2 regions of the Geodermatophilus sp. SYSU D01180 genome follow, and region 2 is predicted to be linked to the other one. Evidence: predicted binding sites of a transcription regulator. Region 2 holds the regulator's gene; the other holds the start of a gene.
What was found. Region 2 encodes LexA, which represses DNA repair genes until DNA is damaged. Its sites were predicted from a motif close to TCGAACANNTGTTCGA; they were not measured.

Region 1 (4,402 bases), on a different contig from region 2:
CACGTGCCGCCCGGGCGGGGCGAGGGTGTCGTCGCTGGCGGAGAAGGACATCGCCAGCGGCACCGGCTCGCGGGGCAGCCGGCCGCCCAGCCAGTCGCCGTGCGCGGCGGCCAGCTGCGCGCGGTCGGTGCACAGCAGCTGCAGGCCCTGCGCCGACACGGCCGGGTCCACGCCGGGGTAGGCCGGCAGCGCGTCGGTGAGGCAGCGCAGCACCAGGCCGAAGCCGTTGCCCACCGGCGGGGCCGCGCCGGCCAGCGCGGGCGGGGCGTGTCCGCCGGCGAGGTCGCGGGTGGCCAGCACGTGGCAGGCGGCGACGACGACCGGCGCGGTCACCCGCCGTCCGGACGCCGTCTCGACGCCGGTCACGCGGCCGCCGTCGACCAGCAGCCGCGCGGCGCCGTCGCCGAGGACGACCCGGCCGCCGTCGGCCTCCAGCCGGCGGCGGAGCGCCTGGGTGAGCCCGCCGGAGCCGCCCACCGGGTGGCCCGGCGGGGTGTCGTGCAGCAGCGCCACCCAGGCGACCATCGCCGCGGTGCCCGGCTCGCTCATCGGCGGGCCGGACTGCGCGCCGAACCAGGCCAGCGCCGCCTTGAGCCGCTCGCTCCCGAACCAGCGGTCCAGCAGCGCGTCGCCGGAGCCGAGGAAGTCGGCGGCCAGGTCGCCGCCGGGGGTGCGCGGGGCGTCGCCGGCCGGGGCGCCCAGCGGCCAGAACGCGCGGGCCAGGCCCAGCGGGGTGGGCCGGCGGCCGAAGGAGTCGACGACGGCGCGGCTGCGCGGGCCCCACACGCCGACGAACCGGCGGTAGGCGTCGGCGTCGTCCGGGCCGCAGGCGGCGGCGATCGAGGCGCAGGTGGCGTCGAGGTCGACGGAGAACACCAGCGGGCGGCCCTCGGGGCCGGGGTCGCCGGGGACCGGGGCGGGCGCGAAGCCCCACGGGTCGCAGTCCACGTAGCGCAGGCCGTGGGCGGCGAGGTCGAGCTCCTCGACGACCCCGCTGTGCCGGACGATCACGTGCGCGCTGGAGCCGCGGTCGACCCGGACCCCCGGCCAGCGCTCCACGGTGGACACCGCCCCGCCGAGGACGTCGTCGCGCTCGACCACCTCGACGGTCAGCCCGGCGCGCGTCAGGAAGCAGGCGGCGACCAGCCCGTTGTGGCCGGCGCCGACGACGACGGCGTCGACGGCCCGGTCCGGCTCCCGCACGCTCAGGTGCCGGGGACCGGCCGCAGCGGCAGCCGGGCGCCGAGGATGGCGAAGGGCCGGGCGTCCCCGGGGAAGTGGTGGCCGCGGGCGAGGTCGACGAACCCGTCGGCGTGGTACAGCCGGAACGCCTTGGTGTCGGCGTCGGGGGTGGACAGCAGCGCGGCCGGCGCGTCCACGCCCTCGACCAGCGCGTGCAGCAGCCGCCGGCCCAGCCCGCGGCTCTGCGCCTCGGGGTGCACGTGCAGCTCGCACACCTCGAACGCGCCGGGCAGCCAGCGCTTGGCACTCCGCCGGTCCAGCGCCGCGCGCACCTGGTCGTGCCACCACTGGCCGGGGGCGACGAGGTAGCCGTAGCCGAAGCCGACCAGCTGCTCGCCGTCCGGGGTCGCGGCGAAGGCGCCGACGGCGCGGAAGCCGGGGCGCTCGGTGTGCTGGACGGCGTAGCCGTAGCGGCCGGCGACCACCGAGGCGTCGTAGCCCATCGCCTCGCCGTAGATGGCCAGCGCCTCGTGCATGTGCTCGCGCAGCCAGCCTGCGGGCAGTTGGGTCACCCGCGTCGCGGGCGTCGTGCCGGTCACGGGGTTCTCCTCGGTCACGGGCCCACCGCGGCGGGGTGGGGAGCGGCGGCCGGACCGTCGGCGGTCGGGCCGCTCCCGACCTCGGCGGGGGTGCCGGCGGTCAGTCGCAGCAGCTCGTCGTAGCTGGTGGGGAAGACGGCGGACGGGTGGCCGGCGGCGGCCCACACCCGGTCGTACCGGGCCAGCTCGACGTCGACGAGCGTGCCGATCGGCGCCGGGTGGCCGACCGGGGCGACCCCGCCGATCGGCTGGCCGGTGTGCTCGCGGACGAAGCCGGCCGCGGCGCGCTCCACGCGGGGCACGCCGAGCAGGGCGGCCACCTTCGCGACGTCGACCCGGTGGGCGCCGCTGGTCAGCACGAGCAGCGGCTGCCCGCCGACGTCGAACACGAGGCTGTTGGCGATGGCCCCGACCGGGACGCCGAGCTGTGCGGCGGCCGCGGCGGCGGTGTGCGCGCCGTCGGCGAGCTCGTGGACCCGCCCGGTGGCGCCGGCCCCGGCGAGCAGGTCGGCGATCGCGGCCACCCGGGGGTGGACGGGTCGGCTCATGCGCTGATCCTGCCACCGCTGTCGTACCCCCGCCGTACCGTCCGGCACGCGGGTGGGAGGGGCTCCTCCCGGGGAGGACGCGGGAGCGCGTCCGGCTTGACGGGACCGGCGCGGTCGGGTCTACTCGAGGTGTTCGAACACATGTTCGAGCAGGTCGGCCACCGTCCCGGGACCTTCCCCGCCCGGGCGGTGGGCAGGCCGTCGAGACGCGGCACGGGGTGGGGAGACGGGCATGAGCCGGGTGCTGGGTGACGTCGGCGAGCGGGCCGGCGAGGAGGTGCGGGTCGAGCGCGGTCCGCTCGGGCCGGCGCAGTTCTGGCGCGGGCAGGGCCGCTACGTCGTCGGCGAGCTGCTCGACTCGTGGGTCGAGACCGCGCCGTGGTGGCAGCGGGCCGCCGGCACCACCGGCGGCGCCTCGGCCGACCTGGTCGCCCCCCGCGAGGTGTTCCGGGTGGAGGCGCTGCGGGCCGGCCGCTCGCGGATGAGCTTCGCCGGTGTCTACGACCTGTGCTGGGACGCCGCGGACAACCGCTGGTCGCTCGTGCGGGTGCACGACTGATGGGCGCCGCACACGCCATGGCCCAGCAGCTGCCCCTGCCCCCGCCGCTCCCGGCGGCCGCGGGCCAGCTGCTGGACCAGGCCACCCGGGCCCTGGCCGAGGCCCGGCACGCCCCCGACGCGTGCCGCCGCTACGCCACCGCGCACCTGGCGGCGCTGCGGGCCGCCGCGGGCGTGCTGGCCGCCCGCACCCGGCCGGAGAGCGGCCGCCGCCGGCCGCGCAGCGCCTGGGTGCTGCTCGAGCAGGTCGCCCCCGAGCTGGGGGAGTGGGCCACCTTCTTCGCCGCCGGCGCGGCCAAGCGCGCCGCGGCCGAGGCCGGGCTGTCCCGCGCCGTCACCGAGCGCGAGGCCGACGACCTGGTCCGCGACGCCGGGACCTTCCTCGCCGTGGTCGAGGAGCTGCTGGCCACCACGCCCGAGCCGGCGCCCCGGCCGCACGTGGTCGGCGGCACCGCCCACCGTCCCGCCCGCGGGCGGTGAGCGGGGACCCCTTCGTCCACCTGCACGTCGCCTCCGGCTACTCCCTGCGGTACGGGGCCAACCACCCGGCCGACCTGGTCGCGCGCGCCGCCGAGCACGGCATGACGGCGCTGGCGCTGACCGACCGCGACGGTCTCTACGGCGCGGTCAAGTTCGCGCTGGCCTGCCGGTCGGCCGGGCTGCGGCCGGTGTTCGGCGTCGACCTCGCGGTCGCGCCGACGGTGGACACGACCGTGCCGCCGGCGCGGGCGCACGTGCTGGGCGAGGACGAGTTCTCCCTGCGCCGCACCGGGCACGCCCCCGCGCGGCCGGCGCCGGCGCGGCGCAGCCCCGTGCGGGGCGGCGCCGCCGTCGACCCGCGGTTGCCGCGGGTCACCTTCCTCGCCCGCGACGGCGCCGGCTGGCGCTCGCTGTGCCGGCTGACCAGCGCCACGCACCTGCGCGGCACCCGCGGCGAGCCGGTGGCCTCGCTCGCGCTGGCCGCCGAGCACGCGCCCGGGCTGGTCGCGGTGCTGGGGCCGGACTCGCCGGTGGGCCGGGCGCTCGCGGCCGGGCGGGCCGACGTCGCCTCCGCGCGGCTGGACGCCTGGCGGTCGGTGTTCGGCCCGGGCTCGCTGGTGCTGGAGGTGGTGCACCACCGCGGCCGGGGCGACCGCTCCCGCGCCCAGCGGCTGCTGCGCTTCGCCGACGAGGAGGGCGTGCCGGCGGTGCTCACCAACGCCGTCCGCTACGTCGACGCCCTCGACGCGCCCACCGCCGACGTCCTCGACGCCTCCCGCCGGCTGGTCGCCCTCGACACGCGGCACGTCGACCGGCGCACCGCCGAGGGCCACCTCAAGTCGGGCAAGGAGATGGCCGAGGTCGCCGCGGACCTCGCCGGCCCCGACCGCGACGCCGCGCTGCGGCTGACCGAGCGCACCGCCCGGCTGGCCGAGCAGTGCGCCGTCGACGTCCGCGAGGACCTGGGCATCGGCACCGTGCGCTATCCCGAGCTCGACGTCGTCACCGCGCCCGGCGAGCGGGGGATGGACCCCT
Region 2 (4,402 bases):
GCCACCGCCGGCAGGGGACGACCGGGCACCCGGACGGCGCGCAGGCGCCTCCCGGGACGTCCGGCCGGACGCCGGTGGAGGGGTGCGGAGGACCGCCGGGGACGCGCCCCGGCGTCGGGTCAGGCGGTGGGGCGGACGGCGGGGCGGCCGCCGCGGGGGTGCGGCACCAGGTCGCCGAGGCGGATGGGGCGGGTCAGCATGTCCGGCTCCTCCGCGACGGCACCGTCGGCCGGCACCGGGCAGATGACGACCGGCATCTCGGCGGTCGCGGCCCGGTGCCGGCCGGAGCCGGCGGGCGCCCGGTGCCGGCCCGCGGCGGCCGGGCGGACGGCGGGCTGCTCGGCGGTGACGTCGCCACCGTGCCGGCGAGCGCCGCGGCGGGGGGCGCGGGCGCCCGGGACGACCGCGCGGCGGGCCACGGCCGGCAGCGCGGCGGTCCCCGTGGGGTCGGCGATCCCGTCCGCGGGACCGGAGGCCAGCGTCAGGTGCCGCTCGGGCAGCCGCACGAGGGCCAGGTCCACCCAGGCGTCCTCCCCGTCCGCTCCCGCGGTGTCGCGCAGCCGGACGCGGGCCTCGCACCCGCCGGTCGCGTCGTGGCGCCAGCCGTGCATGGCACCCGGCACCCAGGTGCCGTCCACGAGGACCTCGACGTCCTGCGGGGACCGGAAGGTCACCGCTGCGCTGCTGTTCACGGCTGCTGACACGCTCCTGACCGTAAGTGCCACGACGACTCCGGACGGTAAACGACGGCGCCTGCATGGTTGACGAACTCACCGGCGCGGTCTCGTCACATTCCCCGGGTGACGGCGCCGGACGGGGCGCCTACGGCAGACGGAGCACCTGCCCGGGGACGACGACCGCCCCCTGCAGGTCGTTGAGCGCCTCGATCGCGTCGACCACCGCGCGCACGTCCTGGTCGGCGCCGGCGACCTCCGCGGCGATCGACCACACCGTGTCCCCGCTCTCGACCACGACGCTGCTCTCGCCGGCCAGGCGCAGGCCGTCGTGGGGAGCGAGGAACTCCCGGCCGAGGGCGGCGCCGCCGACGCCGGCGGCGAGGACCAGCACGGTGACCAGGCGGCGACCGCGGCGGGTCAGCCGCACCGGCGCCGGGGCCGGCGCACACCGCGCGCGGACGGCGGCCCGGGCGGGCTCCGAGTGCACCGGGCGCCCGCTCGGGCGGGCCGGGTCGCGACGGGCGCGCGGCCCCTCGGCGGCCGGGCCGGCGGTGCGCGCGGGAGCCGCGGCGGGACGGTCGGGCACCGGCCGCAGGCGCCCGGTGACGCGAGGACCCGAGCCCGGCAGGGCGGCGCGCGGCGCCGGCCGGCCGGCGTGACCCGGGGATGCGGAGCGGGCCGCACCGGCCGCCGTCGCGCCCTCGCCGCGGAGCGGCGGCCGCCACGGGACCCGGACCGCCGCGTCGAACTCGAGCACTGCCTGCCGCACGCTGCCCATGACCGCTCCTCCTGATCGGGTCGACCGCATCGAACACGCGTTCGATCGAACGCCTGATCGGATGTCTACCGCACGGGTCCGACGAGTGCGAGAGCGGCGCGGCGTGTCCTTCGAACACACGTTTGAACCTGCGGCGCCGGCGCGCTACGGTCCGTGCGGGCGCACCGCCCGCCGACCGGCCTCGGGGCCGGGAGGGCGACGGACGGGCCGCGGGGACGCGGCCGGCGAGGAGGAGACGTGGCGGGCACGAGCGGGACCGGCCAGGGCATCCGGGGCGGCGGCACGACGACCCGCCGTCCGGCCGCGGAGCGCGGCGCCGGCGCGGAGAGCACGGGCGCCGTGCGCACCTTCCCCGACCGCGGCGAGGCCGGCGACGGCCTGACCCAGCGGCAGCGCCGGGTCCTCGAGGTCATCCGCGACTCGATCGAGCGGCGCGGTTACCCGCCCTCGGTCCGCGAGATCGGCGAGGCGGTCGGCCTGTCGTCGGCGTCGTCGGTCGCCCACCAGCTGTCGGTGCTGCAGAAGAAGGGCTGGCTGCGGCGCGACCCCAACCGGCCGCGCGCGCTCGACGTGCGGCTGCCCGGCGAGACCGCGGGCGAGACCGCCCCGGCGGCGCCTGCCGCGGCCGCCGACGGCACGACCGCGCCCACCTACGTGCCGCTGGTCGGGCGGATCGCGGCCGGTGGCCCGGTCCTCGCCGAGCAGGCGGTCGAGGACGTCTTCCCGCTCCCCCGCGAGCTCGTCGGCGAGGGCACGTTGTTCATGCTGCGCGTCGCCGGTGACTCGATGGTCGACGCGGCCATCTGCGACGGCGACTGGGTGGTCGTCCGCCAGCAGCCCACCGCCGAGAACGGCGAGATCGTCGCCGCGATGCTCGACGGCGAGGCCACGGTCAAGACCTACAAGCGCCGCGACGGGCACGTCTGGCTGCTGCCGCACAACCCGGCCTACGAGCCGATCCCCGGCGACGAGGCCACCGTCCTCGGCCGCGTCGTCACCGTCCTGCGGCGGGTCTGAGCCGCAGGTCCCCCGCCGGCGCCGGAGCTCAGGCGCCGGCGGGCGGACCGCCGGACCGGCGGCGGCGCAGCCGCCCGCCGAGCCACACCAGCGCGGTCGCGACGACGGCGGCGGCCACGCCCGCGGTCACCGGCGACAGGCCCCCGGGGTCCCCGCCGAGCAGCGCCGACGGCGACGGGTCGGCCGCCCCGGACCCCGCCGGCGCGGGCGGCGCGGACCCCGCCGGGACCGGCACCGAGGTGACGTCCCCGGGCACGCCCTCACCGGCCACCAGCAGCCCGCTGCCGTCCGCGGTGAACGACACCGCCTCCCCCTGCGGCGCCTCGGGCAGCGCGATCCGCACCGGCTCGCCGGCCAGCGCCCCCGGGATGTCCGCGCCGGTCAGCGGCCAGACGTAGGCGTCGGTGTAGGTGCGCAGCGCGATCCGGCTGCCGTCGCGGGCCACCGCCCCGCCGGTGACCAGCAGCTGCCCGGCCCGGCCGACGGGACCGCCGGGCGTGCCGGTGAGCGTGAACGTCACCGTGCCGACGTCGGCCAGCGCCACCGTGCCCCCGTCGACCAGCGGCGCGGCCGGCCGGTAGACGTGGCTGGCCCCCAGCACCTCCTTGGTCACCACGTACGGGGTGCCGTCGGGGGCGAGCAGCAGCGCCTCGGCGTCGTGCGGGCCGTCGGGATAGGTCAGCCGGTACAGCGCCGTCCCCCCGTCGGGCCGCAGCGCGACGAGCGCGACCGTCGTCCGGACCGTGGTGTTGTCGCCGGTGTCGGCCAGCCACACGGTGCCGTCGGGGCCGACGCCGAGGTCCTCGGGGTCGTAGGGGTCCACCGGCGCGGTGGTCACGTCGACCACCCGGCAGGCGCCGTCGAGCACGTACACGGCGACCTGGTCCCCGCCGTCGACCATGGCGAGCATGCGGTCGCCGACGTCGACGAGGCCGGAGAGCTCGGCCAGTCGAGGGTCGGTCACCTGGCAGCGGACCGACGGGGCGGCCGGCTCCTCGGCGGCGGCCGGGGCGGCCGGGAGGGCCATCAGGCCCGCGGTCAGCAGGACGGCCGGTGCCCGCCGGGCGGCGCTACGCGGACGGGCGGCCGGCTCGGGCACTCGCCCAGCGTGACAGCACCAGCGCGTCGAGTGCGTGAACCACGCCCAGCAGCAGCAGCCCCACGGCCGCGCCCACGACGGCATCGGTGACCCAGTGGAAGTCCAGCGAGACCATCGCGATCCCGGTGGCCACCGGCCCGACGACGGCCAGCCACCACAAGGTGCGCTGCACCCGCGGCCCGAGCCCGTACTCGACCGCCTGCCAGCGCGCCACGCCCCACATGAGCACGGCGTTGGCCACGTGCCCGGAGGGATAGCTGGCGCCGTCGCGGTGGAAGAACGAGCCGGGATAGGCGGGCGCCGTGCGGCCGGTGCCGAACTTGAACGCGTAGACGACGACGGTGAGCAGCGCCAGCGCGGTGACCACCCGCAGCAGGGGCAGCAGCGTCCGTTCCCGCAGGCACAGCCAGCCGACCAGGGCGGCCAGCACGATGAGGATGGTGCCGCGGCCGCCGATCTGGGTGACCGCCCACACCGGCCAGTAGGCCGGCGAGTCGCGCAGGTCCCAGGCGCTGACCACCTCGGAGACCTCGAGGTCCAGCCGCTCGAGCACCCCGCGGCTGAGCAGGTCGACGGTCACCCCGACGGTGACCGCGAACGCGAGGACCAGCAGCCACCACGGCGGGCGGCCGGCACCGACCACGGCGGCCGGGCGGGCGGCCCGCTCCGGGCGCCCGGCCGGCGCGTCGGAGGTGCGCCGCACCACGCCGCTGGTCACCGGATCACGGTACCGGGCCGTGACCCGTCCGTGACCTCGGCGGGCCGGAACGGCGAGCCGCCCGGGCGCCCGGCGCGGAGCCGGGCACCCGGGCGGCCCGGGGTGCAGGAGGC

Region 1: ACI8AA_RS17520 (DUF6504 family protein) is a predicted target of LexA. The motif match lies at 2,463-2,478, and genes of this name have one in related genera.

The regions. Positions count from the first base shown of each region.
Region 1 covers NZ_JBJGZH010000020.1:72,140-76,541, forward strand. Annotated here, with positions in the region: gene ACI8AA_RS17505 (phytoene desaturase family protein) at 1-1,203, opposite strand, end outside; gene ACI8AA_RS17510 (GNAT family N-acetyltransferase) at 1,206-1,781, opposite strand; gene ACI8AA_RS17515 (YbaK/EbsC family protein) at 1,796-2,329, opposite strand; gene ACI8AA_RS17520 (DUF6504 family protein) at 2,562-2,888, shown strand; gene ACI8AA_RS17525 (SAV_6107 family HEPN domain-containing protein) at 2,888-3,367, shown strand; gene ACI8AA_RS17530 (DNA polymerase III subunit alpha) at 3,364-4,402, shown strand, end outside.
Region 2 covers NZ_JBJGZH010000017.1:49,294-53,695, reverse strand. Annotated here, with positions in the region: gene ACI8AA_RS16015 (hypothetical protein) at 120-704, opposite strand; gene ACI8AA_RS16010 (LysM peptidoglycan-binding domain-containing protein) at 823-1,455, opposite strand; gene lexA (transcriptional repressor LexA) at 1,693-2,472, shown strand; gene ACI8AA_RS16000 (hypothetical protein) at 2,501-3,571, opposite strand; gene ACI8AA_RS15995 (phosphatase PAP2 family protein) at 3,543-4,289, opposite strand.